DNA from 3 places in the Arthrobacter sp. StoSoilB19 genome. Region 1 is predicted to be linked to each of the others. Evidence: riboswitches for the same ligand, from Rfam matches in the RefSeq annotation. Region 1 holds a riboswitch; each other region holds the start of a gene.

Region 1 (7,305 bases):
CGGCCTACGAAAAAATCTCCCCGCCCAGGCAGCACCAGCCCGAGCCGGGGCTGGATGCAGAACTCGAACCCAAGGCCGACCTGGGCGAGGAGACCTACCGCGGCACCGGCCGGCTGGAAGGCCGCCGGGCCATCGTCACCGGCGCGGACTCCGGCATCGGGGCCGCGACGGCGATCGCCTTTGCAAGGGAAGGCGCCGACGTCGTGCTGTCCTACCTGCCGCAGGAAGAAGCGGACGCCTCGCGCATCGCCGGGATCATTGAAGCGGCCGGCCGCAAGGCCGTCAAGGTGCCCGCTGACCTCAAGGATTCGGCGGCATGCCGCGACCTGGTGGAAACGGCGGTGGCGGTCCTGGGCGGGGTGGATATCCTGGTCAACAATGCCGGGAAACAGGTGGCCCAAGAGGACCTGCAGGACATTTCCGACGAGCAGTTCGACTACACCCTGAAGACCAATGTCTATGCGATGTTCTGGGTGACCAAGGCCGCCGTGCCGCATATGCCTGCGGGTTCGACCATCATCAACACCACGTCCATCCAGGCCTACAACCCGTCCCCCACCCTGGTGGACTATGCCACCACCAAGGCGGGCATCAACAACTTCACCAAGGGCCTGGCCCAGCAGCTCGCGCCCAAGGGCATCCGGGTGAACGCTGTGGCCCCCGGCCCCATCTGGACGCCCCTGCAGGTCAGCAGCGGCCAGCCCAAGGAGCAGCTGCCGGAGTTCGGCCAGTCCACGCCCCTGGGCCGTGCCGGCCAGCCCGCCGAACTGGCCCCCGCCTACGTCTTCCTGGCGTCGCCGGAGTCCAGCTACGTCGTGGGCGAAACGCTGAACGTCAACGGCGGCAGCCCCACGCCCTAGCAGCCAGCCGCGCTCCGGCTGCCCCGGTCCGTGTGGTCAGCCGGCTGCGTCCTGCGCCGCCAGGAGCTCGTCGGTGGCAGGGTCCGGCTCGCCGTTGAAGAACTGGGCCAGGACAGTCTTGAACACTGTTTCTCCGGGTGCTGCCCGGAGGAACAGTGTCATGGAGGATCGGAGTTTCCTGGCGTCGATGCCACCGAAGATGTCCTCGGCCGGCTGGTCGGCATGGTTGGCCAGGACCGTGGCACACTCGAGAAGCCGCGGGCCCAGGACTTCGTGGTCCAGGTAGGCCCGGGCTTCAGCCAGTGAAGAGATGGCGTATTTACGTGACATGGCGCTCTGCCCCAGCCCGGCAATCTGCGGGAAGATGAACCACATCCAGTGCCCGGACTTCCGGCCGACCTGCAGCTCCCCCAACGCCTGGTCATAGGTTCCGCCGGTGTTTTGGGCGGCAACAAATCGCCCAAGATCAAACGGCTCATTCATGTGGATCTCCTTCATTCGTCCGCTTTTAGAAAGTCAGTTCCTTCATGAGGGCAGCGGCCGCCGCCTGAAGATGGGGGTCCGGGTCCCCGCTCCACCGTTCCACCACACCGCGGGCCCGCTGCCGTTCACGCTCCCCCAGCCCTGCCAGCAGCGGCATCAGGACATCGGAGAGCAGGGGCGCGGTCAGATCCGCTGCGTGGGCGGAGCGGAGGAAGCCTTCCAGCCGGGTCAGGTCCGAATGCTGCAGGAGCCGCACCCGTGACTGCAGCAGCACCACGGCGGCAAGGCGGCGCTCGAAAACCGGGCGGGAGCCGGGCCCCGGCTGTCCCCAGAGGGCAGAGGCCAGCATCACGGTTGCGTCGTGGTCCAGGTCCGTGAATTTGCGCAGGGCGTCGCGCACGGTTCCACGGACGGCGCCCACGGAGGAACCATACGAGGCCAGCACACCGCCCGGGCGGTGTGCGACGTCGTCCGCGCGGTACCAGGCGCCCTCATTCTGGAGGGTACGGTCAACAAATTCCGCCGCAGCGGACACCACGTCCGCTGTGCCGGTCACCGCGCGCGCCCCGCGGAGGCGTGGTGGATGCAGAACGGGGTCCAGGGCCGGGCTTCCAGCCTGCCCTCGGCGATGGGTTCCCCGCACACCGCACAGATGCCATAGGTCCCCGCGGCCAGCCGGGCCAGGGCAGCTTCAATCTGGTCCAGCCCCGCCGAGCTTTGTTTCAGCAGCGCCGATGCCTGTGACAGCTCGAAGGCGATCGTGGCGCCCTCCGGATCGTGTTCGTCGTCGACGTTGGAGTCCTGGCGGGCCGAATTCGCAGCGTCGATGTCCGCCCGCAGCGCCGGCAGCAGCGCCATCCGCCGCGTCCGCTCCTCTTCGAGCAGTGCACGGAACCGTTCGAAATCTGGCATGGGGAAAGCCTAGCGCGTCAGTCAGTACCAGTTCAGGGATACGGAATGGTTCCATGCCCCGCACGGCGACCCGTAGCGGTCACGGATGTAGCCCAGGCCCCATTCGATCTGCGTCCGGTAGCTGGTCAGCCAGTCGCTCCCGGCGCTGGCATACTTGCCGGGCGGCAGTGCCTGGGCAATTCCGTAGGCCCCGGACCACGCGTTGGTGGCGGTGGTCAGCCAGTTGGATTCCTTGGTCCACAACTGGGCCAGGCACAGGAACTGGTCCTGGCCCCAGCCGAAAGCGGCAAGGCGTCCGGACGCGTAGCTTTTCGCCCCTGCCGGATCGTTGACCGCTCCACCGGGAATGGAAGGCACGACGACGGCGGGCGGGCTGGGCAGGGCCGGCTCGGCTGGCGGCGCCTCCGGAACGGAAGGGACAGGGTTGGCCGGCGGAGGGTTGGCCGGCGGAGGGTTGGCCGGGACAGGATTGGCAGGGGCTGGATTCACCGGGACAGGATTGCCGCCCACGGCGGCTGGGGCGGCTGGTGCGGGCGGCCTGGGCTGCTGGGCGGCCGCCGCGGCGGCCCTGGCGGCCGCTTCGGCCTGGCGGCGGGCCTGCTCCTCCGCTGCGGCGCGCTTGGCCGCCTGGGCCGCCTCGTAGGCAGCCAGCGCAGCCTGGCCTTGGCGGTACTCCCCCTCAAGCGCCGCCGTCGTCCCTTTCAGGGTGGCAAGCTGGGCCGTTAGCTCGCCGCCGTGCCGCTGCTCCTCGGCCACCTGCCGTGCCAGTGCGTCCCTGGCGGAACTGGCTGCCCCGGCTTTTGCCTTTGCCTCCCCGGACAGGCGCTCCCGTTCGCTCCTGGCAACCTTTTCCTGTTCCACCAGGGCAGCGGATACCTTTCCGGCCGCCGCCGCCTTGACCACCAACGCGGCCGTCTTGTCCCCCACGAGCTTGACGAGGTTGAGGCCCTGGACGCTGTTGGTCCCCAGGGCGTCCAGCGCCACGAAGAACCCGGCGTTGGTCCCGCCTGTCTTGTACGACTGCACGGCCAGGGCGCCGAGGTCCTTCCGGTACCGGGCCACTTCGTCGTTTGCGCGGGCGGCCCGTGCGGACAGGGTTTCCAGGCGTGATGTGGCGGACTGGAGCTCTGCATCCGCGGCAGCGTATTCGGCGGCCGACCGTACGGCTGCGTCCCCGGCTGCCTCCGACTGCGCCTGCAGGCCGGTCAAGAGCCCGTCGATGGTGGCAATTTCTGCAGCTTTTGCCGCTTCGGACGACTGCGCCTGCTGCACATCCGACCAGGAGGGATATCCGCCGGGCGGCGGCTCCTCCGCTGCGGCCGGCAGCACGGTGGCGGCGGCCAGGGCGATGGCCAGCACGCCACCGAGGAGCGGGATCCCTCGGCTGGTCACGAACAGGGGCATAGTCCCGAAGCTTACCGTCCGGCGCGGCCCCCGAGGGCGCGTCCGTGGCCACATTGTTACCGTTTGCAGCGATAAAGACCCTGCCTGCATCGGTCGAGGTCACCGCCCGAAATGCGAAGTACATCAAGACGTTTGCGCAATTGAGAGGGGAGCCTCGTATGTTATCCAAATGTGACAATCGGGGGCAGCGCGGGTTATGGTCGTTTGGTGTCCCTCTCAGACGGGACATTCCCGTCAGCATGCCGAGCCCTGCCGCTGATCATGGGATTCAACCGCTTTCCGTTTGGCAGGGACGGGGGAACCAAGTTTCTACGGCCACATGTGGCCTTGGGGTTAAGTCGTTAGCGCCTCCGCCCGCGGAGCCAGCTACCGGCCGGGTATCTCCAGCCCGAACCCGACAGCTCACCCCGCAGGCATGGGAGAGGCGATCAACTGTGTCAAAAATTTCCACCACTGCCCGTCACCGCGCGACTCCGGCCCGCTCCATTGTGCTCGAGGGCCTCGCCGTAACCGCCAAGTCCCAGGCCCGTTCGCTGGGCCGTCCGGCGCTTGCCGTTGCTGCAGCGTCCGGTATTGCCTTTGGCGTCGGAGCCCCGGCCCATGCAGGTGTCACCGGCCCGGACACCACTGAGAACACCAGCGTCCAGGCATACTCCGCACCTGCCCCGGCAGCAGCACCCGTCGCAGCAGCAGGAACCGTCCACACGGTGGTGTCCGGCGACACCATCGGGGCCATCGCGGCCGCCCATGGCGTCAGCCTCAACGACGTCCTGGCCGCCAACGGACTGGGACTGTCCTCCATCATCTACCCCGGTGACCAGATCCAGATCCCCGGCGCTGGCCACACCGCAGCCCCGGCGCCGGCAGCAGCTCCCGTCCAGACGGCAGCCGCAACCGCACCGGCAAACACCGGCATGAACATGTCCTACGCCTCAGCCGCCCCGGCGGCGTCCACCGGCACCGGGACCGGCGCTGCCATCCTGGCATCCGCTTACAGCCAGGTCGGCGTGAACCAGGACTGCACCGCAATGGTTGAGAAGGCCCTGCGCTCCGTCGGCAAGTCCGTCGGCGACCTGGCCCCCACGCAGTTCTTCCAGTACGGAACCGTTGTCGGCGCTCCCGCCCCCGGCGACCTGATCATCACCTCCGGCCACGTGGGCGTGTACGCCGGCAACGGCCAGGTTGTGAGCGGCGGCGTCAACGGCTACAGCACCGAGGTCCACTCCATCAGCTGGCTCGGCGGCTACTCCGCAGTCCGCGTAGCCTAGCCTTCGCAACGCTTTGGCAGCAGCAGGCTGGTACTAAACAGCAAAGCTGTTCTTAGACAGGAGGGCGGCAGCCGGGTATTCCCGGCTGCCGCCCTCCTGTCATTTCCGCACCGTACCGCTGAACAGTCACGTCCCGCAGAAGGTCATGTACGTGCCGAAATCCTCAGGGGCACCTTCGGCGTAGCGTTCCAGGCCCGGCCGCTCGGCGAAGGGGCTGCCGACGGCCTCGAGCAACTGCTGCAGGGGAGCCAGGTTTCCGTCAGTGGCGGCGGACAGCGCCTCTTCCACGAGGTGGTTCCGCGGAATATAGGCAGGGTTCACGCTGTCCATCAGTTCCGCGTCGGGCCCCAGGGCCTGCCACCGCTCCGCCCAGGCGTCGAACGCTTCAAGGTCCAGGACCATGCCGCGCACGGGACGGAGGTCCCCCCGCGCGGCCTTGCCCAGGTTCCGGAAGAACAAGGTGTAGTCCACCGGCCCGTCCTTCAGGATGGCAATGGCACCGTCCACCAGGGCGGAGGCGGCGTCGCTGTCCGCATCCCCCGACAGGCCCAGCTTGGCCTTCATGCCGCCGGACCACGCCTGGCTGTACTGTCCGCGGAATCCGCCAAGTACCTCCACCGCGGGGGCAACCGCCTTTTCCTGGTCCCCGTCGATCAGCGGCAGCATTGCCTCCGCCAGCCGTGCAAGGTTCCATTCGGCCAGCACCGGCTGGTTGGCGTAGGCGTAGCGTCCGCTGACGTCGATGGAACTGTAGACAGCGGCGGGATTGAACACATCCATGAACGCGCACGGGCCGTAGTCGATGGTTTCCCCTGAGATGGTCATATTGTCCGTATTCATGACCCCGTGCACGAACCCCACCAGCATCCACCGGGCCACCAGGTCCGCCTGGGCGGAGACCACCGAGGCGAACAACTCCAGGTAGGGGTTTGGGGCGCCGGCAGCGTGCGGGTAGTGCCTGCCGATGGCGAAATCCGCCAGCCGCTTCAGCAGCTCGAAGTTTTCCGTGGCCCGCGCGTACTGGAAGCTGCCGACGCGCAGGTGGCTGCCGGCAACCCGCGCCAGGACCGCACCGGGCAGCATGCCGTCACGCCTGACCTGCCGGCCAGTTGCCACGACCGCGAGCGAGCGGGTGGTGGGAATGTGCAGGGCATGCATGGCTTCACTTACCACGTACTCACGGAGCATGGGCCCGACGACGGCACGTCCGTCCCCGGCGCGGGCAAACGGCGTGCGCCCCGAGCCTTTGAGATGGAGGTCCAGGAGGCGGCCGCCTTTGTCCGTGACCTCACCAAGCAGCAGGGCGCGTCCGTCGCCAAGCAGCGGAGAGTAGCCGCCGAACTGGTGGCCCGCGTAGGCCTGCGCCACCGGGGTGGCGCCCGCCGGAACGTGGTTGCCCACCAGGAGCCGCACCCCTTCGGGACTGCGAAGGTACCCTGGGTCCAGGCCCAGGTCGCGTGCGAGCCTGTCGTTCAGGACCAGGAGCTCGGGGCTGGGGGCTTCCTCGGCCTGCCAGGGAACGGCGAGTTCCGACAGTTCCCGGGCGAAACGGCCGTCAAAAGTGACCGTGGATTCAGCTGCTGCCGTCATGGCTTAACCCTATCGCCGTAGTTCCGCCCGCTGCTTCCCGTGCCGGTTGCCGGCGGCGGGGAACGGCAATGTGCTGCAGGTCCTCAGCGGCAATGACCGTGGTTCCCGGAGCCTGCGCCCGTGCCTGCTCCGCGAGGTGCGGGACGCCGTCGCCATAGCGTGCGGAGAAGTGGGTGAGCACCAGCATCCGGGACTTCCCGGACGCCGCAAGTTCCCCTGCCTGCCCGGCGGTCAGGTGCAGGTATTGCCGGGCCAGGCCGACGTCGTCGTCACTGAACGTGGACTCGGCCACCAGCAGGTCCGTGCCTGCTGCCAGTTCTTCGGCACCGTGGCACGGTGCGGTATCCATGATGAAAGCGAAGCGCTGGCCCGGCCTGGGAATACTGACCTCTTCCAGCCTGGCCGCTCCGAGGACCCCTTCGCGCTGCAGCAGGCCCACGTCGGGCCCTTCGATGCCCGCCGCCCGCAGCCTCTCCGGCAGGAACGTGCGGCCATCTGGCTCGGTGAGCAGGTAGCCGTATGTCTCGATGCGGTGATTGAGGGGCCGGACCTCAAGCCTGTCCGCCACGGCACCGGCGCCGCCATGTGGATGGAGCCTCACGTCAAGCCCGGGCGGGCTGAGACCCACCAGGGCCCTGACCACCTGGTCACCGGACGCCGGATAATGCAGGTGGACCGGGTGCGCCACGCCGTCCAAAACCATCCCGGAGAGCACCCCGGGAAGGCCGAAGCAATGGTCCCCGTGCACGTGCGTAAGGCAGATCCTGGTGATGGCGCCCGCCGCCACT
Region 2 (7,305 bases), 1.5 Mb from region 1:
TCCTGGAGGGCCACGATGTCCTGGTCCAGTTTGCGGCCCAACGCGATACGCAGTGCCACTGGCCCGGGAGGAATGGGGGTTGCGGCGTCGAACGCCGCCTGCCGGGCCTCTTCCCACGTGTGGGCAGCATGGTGCTGGCCCGCATGCCCTGCTTCCGCCGTCCCGGCTTGGACTGCGCCGGAGTCAGTGGTTCCGGGTTCAGTGGGTCCGGGTCCAGTGGGTCCGGGTTCAGTGGGTCCGGGTCCAGCTATGCCGGCTGGCCCTTCCGCTTCGCTGCCAGGTGGCGCTTCCGGATCGCTTTGGGGTTCCGCGGTCATTCGCCGGGAGTCCCGGCGGCAGCCTCGGCCTCGTAGTCCTTTGCCAGGGTGCGGGCAACGGCCAGGGCCGCATCCATTGATTCAGCGTCCATCTCCCTGCCGGGAGCCGAAGCCAGGCCCGCAGCGAACCCGGCGATGAAAGTGGTGAGCGGAGCGGCTGGCCGGACCACAGCATGGGCGGCGACGCCCGCAAGCGCCAGCACCGCGTTGACGTCCACCTGGACGTCCTCAAGCTTGTACGCCTGGAGAAGTGCCCTGCACCACTCTTCCAGTGTTTCGTCCTGGCTCTTCACGAATTGCCTCCCACGTTTGCTCCGCCCGTCTGCCGGTCCTGGCGTTCGCTCTGGTTCCCGGCGGCAATCCCCAGCGCGGCAGCGTCATCCCAGGTATCCACGTCGGAGGTGGACCCGGCAGGGACTGTGACAAGCTGCACGTCCAGATTAGCAAGGAGCGACCTGACAGAGCCGTTGACCAGCGCCCCGCGGGCAGCGAGGTCCCTGCACGCCTTTGTTAACTCAGGCGTGCGGTAAAAACCCACCAGTGGCTGTGGGCGGCCGCCTTCGGCAGCCATGACATTTGCCGGGTCCGCCGCCGTGGACATCTGCAAAGCTTCCTGAAGCGCTGCCACCGCTTGGGATGCCAGCGGCATGTCGCAGGCCAGCACCAGGAGGTAGGGCGCACCCTCGCCGATGTCCGCCAGCGCATCCAGCCCGGCCGCTATGGCTGCCGCCGGGCCCGCGAAGTGCGGCTGCTCCCTGCAGCTCAGCAGGTTGGGAGGCCAGATTGGCAGGGAAGCCATCTCGCCCACAACTGCCACATGCCGGGCCCCCGCGGCGGCAGCGACAGCGCGTTCGAGGAGGGATTGGCCTTGGAAGACGAGCGACTGCTTGGGTACGCCGCCCAGCCGCGATGACCTCCCCCCGGCCAGGATCACGGCATCAAAGGCAAGCCCGTTCACTTCCACTCCCCCAGCCTAGCGACCGGCAGCGTAGGGGCCGCACTGCGGGTCAGAACGTCCGGCGCACCGGAGCATCACGGCAACTCAGGCAGCGCGGGGTGTCAGGCAGCGCGTTCCGGAAGCAGGAAGGGGTCCCAGGCCGGCGTGGGCTTCTCCAGTTCCTTGATCTGCCAGATGGTTCCGTGCGGCGGTTCGGGCACGAACCGCAGGGTCCATCCCATCTCGGCTGGAGTGTGGTCGCCCTTGACGTTGTTGCAGCGCAGGCAGGCGGCCACCAGGTTCTCCCACGAATCGGCCCCGCCCCGGGACTTGGGGTGAACATGGTCAATGGTGTGCGCCGCTTTCCCGCAGTAGGCGCATTTATGCCCGTCGCGCCGGAGTACGCCCCTGCGGCTGACGGCCGTGGAGTGGTTGTACCGGGGCCGGATGTAGCGGTTGAGGAGGATCACGGACGGGCGGCCCAGAATGTCAGTAGGGCCCACCACGGGGTCGTCACCTTCGGCAACCACACTTGCCTTGCCCGTGAGCACAAGCACCAGCGCCCGGCGGAAAGTAATAACCGCCAGCGGTTCATATCCAGCATTCAGAACGAGAGTGCGCATGCACTTACCTCTTCACGGCCGCACCCGTCAGGGGCACGAGGGCCGGCTGCCCTCGGCATGTCCGGGCTATGGATCGACATCACAAGAGTAAACAAAGAAGTGCAGAATCGGGTAATCGCCACTCTGGAGCAGGACAACGGCTGGACACCGCGGGAGGGTCGGCCGCGGGCGGCGCGGGCCGATTAAGCGCGAAGGACCCCCACCGGGATGGCGGGGGTCCTTGGGGGCATTGCCAGGCCTGCGGCCGTTCAGGCCTGCCTTGGGATGCTTAGTTGACGCGGATGAACACGGGGCCGGAACCCACGTTTGCGCTGAAGACCACAGTCTGGTTTCCGTTGTAGCCGCCGTGGACTGCCATGCCGTTTCCGGCGTAGACAGCAATGTGGGCCATGCCCGCGCCGCCGTCAGCGTAGTAGATCAGGTCGCCCGGCTGCGCTTCGGCTGCACTCACGGTGCGGCCCAGGGACAGGTAGCCGGCGGGCCAGTCATGGAAGTGGATGCCGACGGCGGCCAGCGAGTTGGTGACCAGCATGGTGCAGTCCTGCATAACGCCGAGCTGGGCGTAGGCGGCCGAGAGGATTGCAGCGCCCTTGCCGCTGGCGGAAGCCTGGGCAGCGGGAGCGGCCGGAGCAGCAGCGGTGGCAACCTTGGCGGTGACCTTGGGAGCCGCAACGGGCTCGGCGGCAGGAGCAGCTTCCTGCACCTCGACCTGGGGCTCAGGCTCGGCGACGGGAGCCGGCGTGGTGGTGACAGCGGGCTTCTCGTAGCTGATGGCGATGGTGGAAGCCGCGGAAATCGGGGCGTCGATTGCGGATTCAACTTCCAGTGCGGACGCCGGAGCGGAATCACGCTTGACGTTGGCGTCGGCAGCGTTGGCCGCGATGCCGCTGGTCAGGACCAGGCCGGAAGCGGCAGCGATAACCGCAGCCTGGCGGCCCATGCCGCCTGCGTTGTCGCTGACGGCCTTTGCAATAACAGCGATCGAGTTGGTTTTGGTGACCTCGGCGCGATGCCGTGCGGTGGCACGAGTCGTCATCAGTTCTCTCTTTCGTTTTTCCCTCAAACCGCTTGTAGGCAGGCGAAGGTTGTTGGACGCGCCGGCATCTTGGGGGTACGTCGGCGCGTCCCGAACGGGGATGTGGTTTCTAGCGAAAAAGCCTTGGGCAAAGAAATAGCCCTTGGAGCGTTAAGCCCAAGAACTAGTTGCCGTAGTGGTAGTACGAGGAGGTGCCAGTGGCTGCAGGCGAGTGGAGCAGCGTGCCCTGGGAGGGGTTGAGTGCGCTGATCATCATGCCGTTGCCGACGTAGATGCCGACGTGCGCGCCACCGTTCTGGACAACCAGGTCACCCGGCTGCGGGGTGGAGGTGGGAGTCATGATGCTCCACGCATTGGTGCGGGGGATGCTGATTCCGGCCTGGGCGTAAACCCACTGCACGAACCCGGAGCAGTCCCAGCCGGTGACCGGGCTGGTGCCGCCCCACACGTAGGAGTGGCCGATGCCGGTGTAGGCGATGGCAGCGATGCCCGAGGTTGCCGCAGCGGATACGGTCTCCGCCGTCTTGGCGGCCGGAGACGCCTCCTGGCCTGTAGTGGTGGCGCGGTTCGCCGATGCCGTGGACTGGGTACGCACCGCTTCCACCTTCGGAGCAGCGGTGGTCTTGACGACCGGACGCTCGAAGGACACCGTGGCCGTGGGTGCGGCCGTGACAGCGAGGGCTGCCTGGGACGAGCCGGACTCGGTGGAGGCAGAGACACCGGCCGTCGTGTCAGCTGCCGTGGCGGGCAGGCCCATGCTCAGGATGAGGCCGGAAGCCGCTGCCACAACGGCAGCCTGGCGGCCTACGGTCCCGGCATTTGCACTGACGGCCTTGGACATGGCGTCCAGGGGGTTGGTGCGAACCGTTTGCGCACGGTGGCGCGCAGAATGATGGCGTGAAGACACGAAGGTAGCCTCTCCCAATGCCTGCGAGGTGAGCTGTCGGATTCGGATGGGAGTCACCCGGCCACGCTGCTTCCTGGGAAGCTTGTGACTTAACCCCAAGGCCTTCTGAACATGAAGGCCAAAATTGGTTCCCCCGCCCCTGCCAGACGATGAAATGCGAACGGACCTTGAGCGGTGGCAGAGTTAGGCAATCCACTCAAGAGCGTCAACTTCGGAAAAGTTGACGCGAGTTAGACGGTACAGCAGTTTTGCTTCAATGTCACATTCAGGTCACGGCGCGTCGCGGACATGTGAGAGCGGGCAACCATTTGGTTACAGCCAGCCCATGGGATCGACAACTTCGCCATTGACCTGCACCTCGAAGTGGAGGTGGCAGCCGGTGGATGCGCCCGTGGTACCGCTCAGTGCCACCACGTCCCCGCGGGAGACGGTCTGGCCCACCTTGACGTTGAAGGACGAGAGATGGTTGTAGGTGGTCTCCAGCCCGTTGCCGTGGTCAATGACCACGCGGTTTCCGCCACCGAACTGGTGCCAGCCGGCAAAGGTCACGGTACCTGTCGCGGCGGCCAGGACCGAGGTCCCGCACTGCGCCACGAAGTCCTGGCCCCGGTGGAAGTCTCCGGAGCCTCCGGTGATGGGACTGACCCGGTAGCCGAAGGGGGAAGCGGTGGTGAGGGAGGCGAGGGGTGCAGCCAGGGTGCCGGCCGAAGCGGCACGCGTGACGGAGCCGGCGGACTGGGCGCTCAGGAGTTGCTTCAGCTTCCCGTCCGGGTCGGCCTGGGTCACCACGGCCGACCGGCTGAAGTCGATCTGTGCTCCGACATCGGCCGAGATCTGGGGCTGGGGGCTGACGGCGGACGCGGCCAAGGGGGCACTGCCGGCGGCATCCGTGGCCATGACGGGACTCGTGGCGGGCACCGTGACCGTCAGCACCAGGCCTGTGGCGGCAAGGGCAATGCCGGCTTTTTGGCCAATACCGCTGGCCGCGGCAAACTCCGTCATCTGCCGGAAGGGACCCCGGCGGCGGCGCGCGTCACGATGCAGGTCGCGGGGGCGCTCCGCTGCGACAACTTCGGCAACCCGGGGTGCCGAAGGGGGGCCGGCCGCGCGGCGGCGGCCCCGGGAGGTCTGCATGGTCAAGAAGGGTTCCTCTCTGGAAGAAGCCTGCGGAGTTAGCTGTCGGATTCGGGTCAGAGAGATCAAAGACCCGGTCCGCCTTAGGCAAGCTTCTGCACAGGGGGTATTCCCGGAAGAATCCTTCACTGGAGAGGCTTGCTGCTGACGGACTTCACCCCAAGGCAGTCCCCCGCTGCCGCTTGTGGTTCCCCCGCCTCTGCCAGTAACGACTCGTGCACCTGACCCGCTGGCAGAGCTCGGCTCCGGATCAGGTAACGCTTATGTATCAACGCTTGGTTCCACTATAGAGGCTTAAGACCCTAGGTAACAATTCCGTTACCTTTGCGTGGTCGCCCCTCTGTGGGGTATGGGGGCCCCGATCAGGGCTGGCTGATGGCCACGAAGACGTGGGCGGCAACCTCGGGCGGCAGCTCCAATGCGCCTTCGATTCCGGGGACCCGCACGGAGATGTATTCGCCCACGCGTTCCAGCGCCACGGCGGCACCCGGCCGGATACCGCCCTCGTCCAGCTGCGCCAGCAGCTCCGGTTCCACCTGGATCGGCTCCGCCAGGCGGCTGATGGTCACTCCGGAGGCGGGCCCGTAATTCTTCATCGCTTCCACCAGGCTGATGGCGCCGTCGGCAAAGCCGGGCCCCGCCTGGCCGCCCAGCGCCGCAAGGCCAGGGATGGGGTTGCCGTACGGCGACTCGGTGGGGTGGTCCAGCATCTCGTAGATGCGGCGCTCAACGCGCTCGCTCATGACATGTTCCCAGCGGCAGGCTTCGTCGTGGACGTAGGCCCAGTCCAGGCCAATGACGTCTGCCAGCAGGCGTTCGGCCAGCCGGTGCTTCCGCATGACCTCCGTGGCGCGCTTGCGGCCCGTGTCCGTGAGTTCCAGGTGCCGGTCGCCGGACACGACCACCAGCCCGTCCCGCTCCATGCGGCCGATGGTCTGGGAAACGGTGGGACCGGAGTGGCGCAGACGCTCGGCGATACGGGCCCGAAGGGCAACGATGTTTTCTTCCTCAAGCTCCAGAATGGTCCTGAGGTACATCTCCGTAGTGTCGATCAGATCCGTCATCCAGCTCAGCTCCTCGAGCGCAGTACCTTGCGTTGTCCCACCGTATCGCCTCTTCGCGCAAAGTAGTCCGGGGGAAAGCTTAGCCTATTTTGACTTTGTCCGAATAGCCGCGCCCCGAGGGGCTGCGCGGGGACGGCACGTCTCACTGTCCGGACTATGACGGGCCTGGCTCCCGCCCCCGGCGGCGGTTCAGGCAGAATGGGAATGGCCCGCAGCGCAGCCACCGGCGCTGCCGACCACCGACCGCCCGCCCTTCCGGACCAAACTTTTGTCCCCGCCGAATTGGAGCACCTGTGAGCGACACCAGCATCACGATCCCCGCCGACCTCCTGCCCCAGGACGGGCGGTTCGGAGCCGGCCCGTCAAAGGTCCGGCAGGAGCAGATCGACGCGCTGGCAGCAGCTTCCAAGACGATCCTTGGCACATCGCACCGGCAGGCCCCGGTCAAGAACCTGGTCGGAGCGGTCCGTGAAGGGCTGAGCCAGTTCTTCCGCGCCCCGGAGGGCTACGAGGTGGTCCTCGGCGTCGGCGGCTCCACGGCTTTCTGGGACATCGCGAGCTTCGGCCTCGTGGAGAAGAAGGCCCAGCACCTGTCCTTCGGTGAGTTCGGGTCCAAGTTCGCCGCCGCCACCAACAAGGCGCCCTTCCTGGAAGCCTCCTCCATCATCAAGTCCGAGCCCGGCACCCGGCCCGCAGCCAAGGCCGAGGCCGGCGTGGACGTCTACGCCTGGCCGCAGAACGAGACCTCCACCGGCGTCGCCGCCCCCGTCAAGCGGGTAGCCGGAGCCGACGAGGGATCACTGGTCCTCGTGGACGCCACATCAGCGGCCGGCGGATTGGACGTGGACGTTGCCGAGAGCGATGTCTACTACTTCGCCCCGCAGAAGAACTTTGCCTCCGACGGCGGCCTCTGGCTTGGCCTGTTCTCCCCCGCAGCGCTGGAACGCGCCGCGCGCATCAAGGCCAGCGGCCGCTGGATCCCGGATTTCCTGGACCTGCAGACCGCCATCGATAACTCCCGCCTGAACCAGACCTACAACACCCCGTCGCTGTCCACGCTGGTGACGCTGAATGCCCAGGTCCAGTGGCTGAACTCCAACGGCGGCCTGGACTTCGCGGCTGCACGGACGGCCGATTCAGCCGGCCGCATCTACAGCTGGGCGGAAGCGTCCGGCTTCGCCACTCCGTTCGTGGCCAAGCCCGAGGAACGCTCCAACGTGATCGCCACGATCGACTTCGACGAATCGATTGATGCCGCCACCGTGGCCAAGGTCCTGCGCGCCAACG
Region 3 (7,305 bases), 1.7 Mb from region 1:
AATCCTCGCCAGGACGATCGCGCCCGCACACATGGCGCAGGGTTCCAGGGTGACCACCAGTGTGCAGTCGGACAAGCGCCACCCGTCGCCCTGGCCGCCGCCGAGCCGTGCCCGTTCCCGCAGCCGTCCGGCCGCCTCCCTGATGGCCACCACCTCGGCGTGGGCTGTGGGGTCGCCCAGCTCCTCCCGCTGGTTGCGTCCCGAACCCAGAAGGTCGCCGTCGGGCCCTATCACTACGGCGCCGATGGGCACGTCCTCCGTGTCGAGCGCACGGCGGGCCTCCGCCAGGGCAAGGCCCATCCAGGCCTCGTGTTTCTTTTCGGGCAAGGGCATGGCTCAATGATAGTTTCGGGGTTAGTCAGGTTACTTGCCGATGCCGGGAGGCACCATGGACACTCTTCGGGACCGATTGGGTATTTGGTTCAAACCCTATGCGGCGTTGATCCTCACCATCCTTGTGGGCGGTGTGGTCATCGTGTCCCTGGCGCTGCTTGGGGCAGAGGTCTACGACGATGTGGTGGACTCCGCTGGCCTAGCCAACCTGGACAAGCCTGCCCTTGCCTTTGCCGAAGGCCTCCGCAGCCCCGGCCTTGACTCCTTTGTCACCGGTTTCACCAACATCGGCGGCGGCATCGGGATGCCCATCCTGGCCAGCATCCTCACCGCGTGGTTGACCTTCCTGAGCCGGAACTGGCGTCCGCTGGTCCTGATCGGCGGTGCAGCGGCAGCGTCCGTCACCGCCACCACGTTCGGCAAGAAGCTGGTGGGCCGTACCCGGCCCGACCATGCGGACGCCGTCCCCCCTTACGAGGATTCGCCATCCTTCCCCAGCGGACACACCCTGAACACCACCGTGGTGATCAGTCTGGTGATCTACCTCATCTGCCTTCAGTTCCACACCATGCGGGTCCGGGTTACCGCCATCACCGCCGGCTCGATCTTCATCATCGCCATGGGCCTGAGCCGGGTCTTCCTGGGCCACCACTGGCTCACGGACGTTATGGCCGGCTGGATCCTGGGCCTGGCCTGGGTGGCAATCGTTATCCTGGCCCACCGGCTGTTCCACCTGGTCCGAAGGCGCGAGCACGCAGGGGCAGCGCCGTCGTTCGACCGTCCCATCGTCCGGGACGTGGTGGCCGAGGAACTGCACGACGGCGAACACTCCGGACGCGGGAAGGGCAGCGCCGAGTGATAGTTTTGGGGGATGCGCACTCTCGTTGTTGACCACCCCCTGGTCGCCCACAAGCTCACTGTCCTGAGGGACAAGAACACGCCGTCGCCGGTCTTCCGCCAGCTGACGGAAGAGCTGGTGACCCTGCTGGCCTACGAAGCCACTCGGGAGGTCCGCACCGAGCCCGTCACCATCGAGACGCCCGTCAGCACCACCGTCGGCACCGCCTTCACCAAGCCCACCCCGCTGGTGGTTCCCATCCTGCGCGCCGGCCTGGGAATGCTGGAAGGCATGACCAAGCTGGTTCCCACCGCTGAAGTGGGTTTCCTGGGCATGGCCCGGGACGAGGAGACACTGGACATCATCACCTACGCGGAGCGCCTGCCGGAGGACCTCACCGGCCGCCAGGTTTTCGTCCTGGACCCCATGCTGGCCACGGGCGGAACCCTGCGCGAAGCCATCAAGTTCCTGTTCAAGCGCGGCGCTTCCGACGTCACCTGCATCTGCCTGCTGGCCGCCCCCGAGGGCCTGGCGCGGCTGGAGGAGGAACTGTCAGGGGCCAACGTGCACATCGTCCTGGCCTCCATCGACGAGAAGCTCAACGAGAAGTCCTACATTGTCCCCGGGCTGGGCGACGCCGGCGACCGCCTCTACGGCATCGCCGGGTAGCACTTCAACCCTGTTTGAACGGGCTCTTTCCCAACGGGTGTCCCGCCGCTAGCCTGTGCGGATGGACTGGAAACTCGAGCTTGTCTTTGTCCCCGTATCCGACGTTGACCGTGCCAAGGACTTCTACGTCAACAAAGTGGGCTTTAACGCCGACTACGACGAGCGGCCGTCGGACTCCATCCGCTTTGTGCAGTTGACGCCGCCGGGCTCGGCCTGCTCCATCTGCATCGGCGAAGGACTCGTCGACGCCCCGCCCGGCACGGGCTCCAACCTGCAGATGGTGGTCGACGACATCAATGCGGCGCATGACCAGCTCAAGAGCAACGGCGTGGATGTCAGCGATGTGGACGTCCAGGACTGGGGCCACTTTGTGTACTTCGCCGATCCGGACGGAAACAAGTGGGCTGTCCAGTACATCCCGTGGCGGAACGCCGGGCCGGGCGCTGGCGGGAACACCGGACAGGACGCCGGACCGGGCGCTGGTTAACCAAAGCGGCGGGCCGCATCATGATGATGCGGGCCGCCGCTTTGGTGCAGTTCCCCCGGCATCGCTGCCGCCGGGGGGGAGTAGTGCCTAGTACCAGTTGTGGGCCAGGTGGAAGTTCAGGGCACCACAGGGCGACTGGTAGCTCTTCTTGATGTAGTCCAGGCCCCAATTGATCTGCGTGCGGTAGTTGGTGAGGTAGTCCGCGCCGGCGCTTGCCATCTTCTCAGCGGGCAGGGACTGGACGATGCCGTATGCCCCGCTGCTGGAATTGGTGGCCGTGGTGGTCCAGTCGGACTCCTTGGTCCACAGCGTCTGCAGGCACTGCATCTGGTCCGGTCCCCAGCCAAACGCCCCCAGCTGGCTGGCGGCGTACGCTTGGGCGCCTGCAGGATCGTTAACCGCGACGGCGCGAGCCGGCTCAGGTGCGGGGGCGGGCTCAGGCGCCGGGGCCGGGGCAGGCGCTGCGGGTGCTGCCGGTGCCGCTGCGGGGGCCGGTTCCGCTGCCTGCGGTGCCACGCTGATGGCAGCGGGCGCGGGGCTTGCTGCCGGGTTGGAGCGGATCTCGCTCTTCTCGATGCTCATTTGAGCGTCGGACGCCGACGTGGAAGGGTTGGACGCGGTGGATGACACCGGAGTCATGCTGCTGGTGGCCTGTCCTGCCGCGCCTACCCCCACCAGCACCGCGCACGATGCTGCAAGGACGGCGGCGCGCTGGCCCAGGGTGGTCTTCTTGGCCTGCTGCGCGGCCCTGTGTTTAGCCTTGGCCTGCAGCAGGCGTGCTTCTGCCGTGTTTTTGGACATGATTGATCGCCTCTCACACCTGCGGAGTTAGCTGTCGGGTTCGGATGAGGGCATCCGGCCGTACGGAAAGATCACGTACTGGCTTAACCCCAAGGGCATTCAATGCCCGGGACGGTGGGTCCCCCGCCTCTGCCGTAGCTCAATCGGAATCCGGGGAAGCGGCAGAGCTTGGCGTCGACCCGGGATATGCGGCCCGAACGGGGGCCGCACCCAATCGACGCTACAGGAAGTGCACGCGAAAGTCACATTTAGGTAACGGAAGTCACGATCCTCAGCGCGTTGATTTGCCGGATTCCCCGTTCGTAACCTCGGTCCCATTGGGGTATGGCCGCCCCATTTCATGAGCGCAGCGCGCCGACCGTTACAGTTCCCGTTACCCAGCCAACAGGTAGACGGTGGTGCCGCCAATGCTCTGCGCCGTGAAGTTGTTCGCCACCCACTGGGCGATCTGGGCGGCAGCGTCCGAACCGGTACTGGCCCGGATGGTTCCGCCTGTGATGAAGTAGTGGATCTTTCCCTGGGACACCAGATCCTGGAACTCCGCCAAGGTAGGGGCGGGATCTGTGCCGTTGAACCCACCCACCGCCATGACCGGCAGTTCCGTTGCCAACTGGTAACCGGCAGCGTTGTTCGACCCCACCACTGCCGCTGCCCAGGTGTAGCCCGAGGCGCCATTCCTGAGTGCTGCCACGAGTTCCGCGGACGGCGTGGGGGCGCCCAAGAGGCCTCCCACGGCCCCGCCTCCGCGACCACCGGCAGCAGCGGTTCCGCCGGGAAGTGTTCCCCCGGGCGCGCCCTGCTGGCGGGCCGTGTTTCCCTGGGTTGTTGGCTGCCTGGTGCTGCCTGTCCCGCTCCGGCCAGGGCCCGTCCCGCGAGGGGCGAAGCCCGACGAGGGCCCGGCACTGACGATCGCCCCGCTGTGCGTTGTCGACGCCGTGGAAAGGGAGTACGCCAGCGGCCCGGTGAGCGACGCCGCAATGGCGAGCGCCGCCGTCGTCCGCTGCACGGCACGCCAGCGCAGGAACCTGCCGAACGCCACGCCCGCTGCGGCCGCCAAGCCTCCGGAAAGGACCAGCCAACGCAGCCACGCGCCGTAGGCGGACGTGGTGCCCAGCAGCTGGAAGGCCATCAGGGCGGCCGCGGCCACCGCTGCGGCCAGCAGGAGTGCGGCGGGTGGCTGCTGCCGGTGCTGCCACAGGAGGACCGTGCCCAGCCCCGCAAGCCCGGCGATCCCCGGCGCCAGCGCCACGGCGTAGTAAGGGTGGATGATGCCGGCCATGAAGCTGAAGACCAGGCCCGTCACCAGCACCCACGAGCCCCAGATGATGACGGCGGCGCGCACCGCATCGGTCCGCGGGGCCCGCCGGCCCAACCACAGCAGGCCCGCCGCAAGGATCAGGGCGGACGGCAGCAGCCACGCGATCTGGCCGCCGAACTCGCTGTTGAACATCCGGAGCAGCCCGGGATCTCCCCAGCCGTTGCCGCCGCCCACACTGCCGGTCTCGTCGCCCGTCAGCCGGCCCAGCCCGTTGTAACCCAGCGTGAGCTCCAGGATGGAGTTGTTTTGCGATCCGCCGATGTAGGGACGCAGGCCGGCCGGCGTCAGCTCCACCGCCAGGAGCCACCACCCGGCGGAGGCCACCATGGCCGCTCCCGCCGCGGCCAGCCGGAGCAGGCGCCGCGGGAGACTGTGCGGGCCTGCCAGCGCGTAGGCGATTGCGAATCCCGGAACCACCAGCAGGACCTGCAGCTGCTTGGCCAGGAAGCCGAAGCCCAGGAACACTCCGGCAAGCAGGAGCCAGCGCAACCGGTCCTCCTGGACTGCACGGAGGACCGCGTAGGCGGCTGCCGTCATGAGCAGCACCAGCAGGGCGTCCGGGTTGTTGAAGCGGAACATCAGCGTGGCAACGGGGGTGAGGGCCAGGACGGCCGCGGCGATCAGTCCTGCGCGGTGCGCCAGGCGTGGATCGGCCGTGGCAGGCGACGCGGCCCGCCGTACGGCCAGGTAAAGCAGCCAGGCGGTGCCGACGCCCATCAGTGCCTGGGGGACCAGGATGCTCCAGGAACTGAGGCCGAAGATCCGGACGGACAACCCCATGATCCACAGCGACGCCGGCGGCTTGTCCACCGTGATGGCGTTGGCCGCGTCGGAAGAGCCGAAAAACCAGGCCGTCCAGTCCTGCGATCCGGCCTGGGCCGCGGCGGAATAGAACGCGTTGGCCCAGCCGGATGCTCCAAGGTTCCACAAGTACAGCACGGCGGTCCCGGCCAGCACCGCTGCCAGTTCCAGCCCCCGCCGGAGCGCCCGCGGGTCCGGCCGGTAGCAGGCCGGGACAGGATGATGCGCGGCGGCAGGAGCGCCGGCAGGGTGTCCGGTGTGGACCGACGCAGTGTGGACGGACGCTGGGTAGTGGCTGGCCATGGAGTCCTACTTGGTGAGTTGGTACACGGTGGAGTTGCCTACGGTCTGGGCCTGGAAGTTGGCCTGGACCCAGGCGGCCACCTCGGAATTGCCGCGACCACCCATGCCGCCGCCACCCATGCCACCGCCTTGGATGAAGTAGCCGATCTCGCCCTTGGCCACCATGTCCTGGAACTCGGCGAGCGTGGGGTAGGGGTCACCGCCGTTCCAACCGCCCAGGGCAATGACGTTGGTGTTCGTGGCGAGTTCCAGGCTGGCTGCCTGGCTGGCGCCGGAGACGATCGCGGACCACTTCGTGGTGGTGGCCTTCAGGAGTGCCGCCACCGCCGCATCTGCGGATCCTTCGCCCGGGCCGCCGGCGCCCCCGGCACCCCCGGCACCTCCGGGGCCGGCTGCGCCGTCGAGGCCGCCGAAGGGATCGAGTCCACCCGCACCGTTGGCAGCGTCAGTGGCGGCCTCCCTGCCGTCAGCCCGTGCGCCGCCGAATCCAGCGGCACGGTTGCCGAAGCCACCCGCGGACGAACCCGCCGGGCCCGACGTCGGAATGGAACCGGAGTGGGCGGAAGCAGCGGTGGCGAGGGTCCACCCCGCTGTCCCAAGACCGCCGGCCAGGAGGGATACGACGACGACGGCGGCCGCACCGGCCCGGCGGAACCGTCCGGAGGCGCCCAGTTTCGAGGTGCCCGGTTTCGAGGTGCCCAGTGCGTCGAGGCGGAGGAGGATTGCGGCGGCGGCGAGGACGCCGAGCACGATGATGGCGACCCGCAGCCAGGGGAGCCACGACGTGTCGCGGCCCAGCAGGACTGCCGACCACACAGAGGTGCCGAGGACGGTCACGGCGAGGACGATCCGGGCCGGCCAGTAGCTGCGGCCACGCCAGAGCTCCACTGCGCCTATGCCCACCAGCGCTGCGATCGCCGGCGCCAGTGCCACCGAGTAGTAGGGATGGACAATGCCGCTCATGAAGCTGAAGACACCTCCGGTGACCACGAGCCAGCCGCCCCACAGGATCAGGGCCGCGCGGCCCGGGGAGGTGCGTACTTCCCGGCGCGTGAACCAGAGGCCTGCCACCAGCAGGACCAGGGCGGCGGGCAGAAGCCACGAGACCTCACCGCCAAAGCTGGTCCCGAACATCCGCAGCAGCCCGGCCGCCCCGCCGAATCCGGCGTTGCCGCCGCCGAAGCCGCCTGCGGGACCGCCGGCAGCACCCCCGGCCCCGCCGGGCATGCCCTCGCCGGAACCGGTGAGACGGGCCAGCCCGTTGTACCCGAACGTCAGTTCAAGGAAGCTGTTGGTGCTGGACCCTGCCATGTACGGCCGCTCCGAGGCCGGCGTCAGCTGGAACAGGGCGATGTAGCTGCCGGCAACCACGACGATTCCGCCCAGCGCGCCAAGCAGATGCACCAGCCGGCGCCCCACCGGCGTGGGTGCGGCCCACAGATAGGCCAGTCCCAGAGCGGGAACAATCAGGAAGCCCTGCAGCATCTTGGTCAGGAAGGCCAGGCCAACCACGGCACCGGCGGCCACCAGCCACTTCCAACCCGCCCTCTCAATGGCGCGGGTGGTGAAGTAGGCGGCGAGCACCAGGCACAGGGTGAGCATGGCGTCCGGGTTGTTGAACTTGAACATGAGCGCAGCCACCGGCGTCAGCGCCAGGGCAGCGCCGGCCAGCAGGCCTGCGGCAGGTCCCGAGACGCGTTTGACGGCCAAGTAGAGGAACCCGACGGCGGCCACCCCCATGAGTGCTTCCGGCAC

What was found. A riboswitch is a leader RNA that binds a small molecule or an ion and turns the genes downstream of it on or off. The one in region 1 is predicted to bind cyclic di-AMP.
Region 2: another riboswitch for cyclic di-AMP. It lies ahead of LDO86_RS03990 (M23 family metallopeptidase); the one in region 1 lies ahead of LDO86_RS10880 (LysM domain-containing protein).
Region 3: another riboswitch for cyclic di-AMP. It lies ahead of LDO86_RS03350 (hypothetical protein); the one in region 1 lies ahead of LDO86_RS10880 (LysM domain-containing protein).

What each region holds. Positions count from the first base shown of each region.
Region 1 is NZ_AP024650.1:2,376,133-2,383,437, forward strand. Features, by position in the region: gene LDO86_RS10855 (glucose 1-dehydrogenase) at 1-860, shown strand, start outside; gene LDO86_RS10860 (DUF1810 domain-containing protein) at 897-1,343, opposite strand; gene LDO86_RS10865 (DNA alkylation repair protein) at 1,369-1,899, opposite strand; gene LDO86_RS10870 (TraR/DksA C4-type zinc finger protein) at 1,896-2,255, opposite strand; gene LDO86_RS10875 (lytic transglycosylase domain-containing protein) at 2,277-3,659, opposite strand; cyclic di-AMP (ydaO/yuaA leader) riboswitch at 3,920-4,090, shown strand; gene LDO86_RS10880 (LysM domain-containing protein) at 4,094-4,927, shown strand; gene LDO86_RS10885 (protein adenylyltransferase SelO) at 5,054-6,517, opposite strand; gene LDO86_RS10890 (ribonuclease Z) at 6,501-7,305, opposite strand, start outside.
Region 2 is NZ_AP024650.1:844,451-851,755, reverse strand. Features, by position in the region: gene LDO86_RS04020 (molybdopterin molybdotransferase MoeA) at 1-317, opposite strand, end outside; gene LDO86_RS04015 (DUF6457 domain-containing protein) at 314-610, opposite strand; gene LDO86_RS04010 (NTP transferase domain-containing protein) at 607-1,281, opposite strand; gene LDO86_RS04005 (HNH endonuclease) at 1,377-1,877, opposite strand; gene LDO86_RS04000 (NlpC/P60 family protein) at 2,146-2,913, opposite strand; gene LDO86_RS03995 (NlpC/P60 family protein) at 3,077-3,820, opposite strand; cyclic di-AMP (ydaO/yuaA leader) riboswitch at 3,825-4,020, opposite strand; gene LDO86_RS03990 (M23 family metallopeptidase) at 4,133-4,954, opposite strand; cyclic di-AMP (ydaO/yuaA leader) riboswitch at 4,965-5,209, opposite strand; gene LDO86_RS03985 (metal-dependent transcriptional regulator) at 5,317-6,018, opposite strand; gene serC (phosphoserine transaminase) at 6,312-7,305, shown strand, end outside.
Region 3 is NZ_AP024650.1:691,094-698,398, forward strand. Features, by position in the region: gene LDO86_RS03330 (nucleoside deaminase) at 1-333, opposite strand, end outside; gene LDO86_RS03335 (phosphatase PAP2 family protein) at 389-1,192, shown strand; gene upp (uracil phosphoribosyltransferase) at 1,205-1,840, shown strand; gene LDO86_RS03345 (VOC family protein) at 1,902-2,327, shown strand; gene LDO86_RS03350 (hypothetical protein) at 2,415-3,128, opposite strand; cyclic di-AMP (ydaO/yuaA leader) riboswitch at 3,134-3,294, opposite strand; gene LDO86_RS03355 (glycosyltransferase family 39 protein) at 3,502-5,550, opposite strand; gene LDO86_RS03360 (glycosyltransferase family 39 protein) at 5,557-7,305, opposite strand, start outside.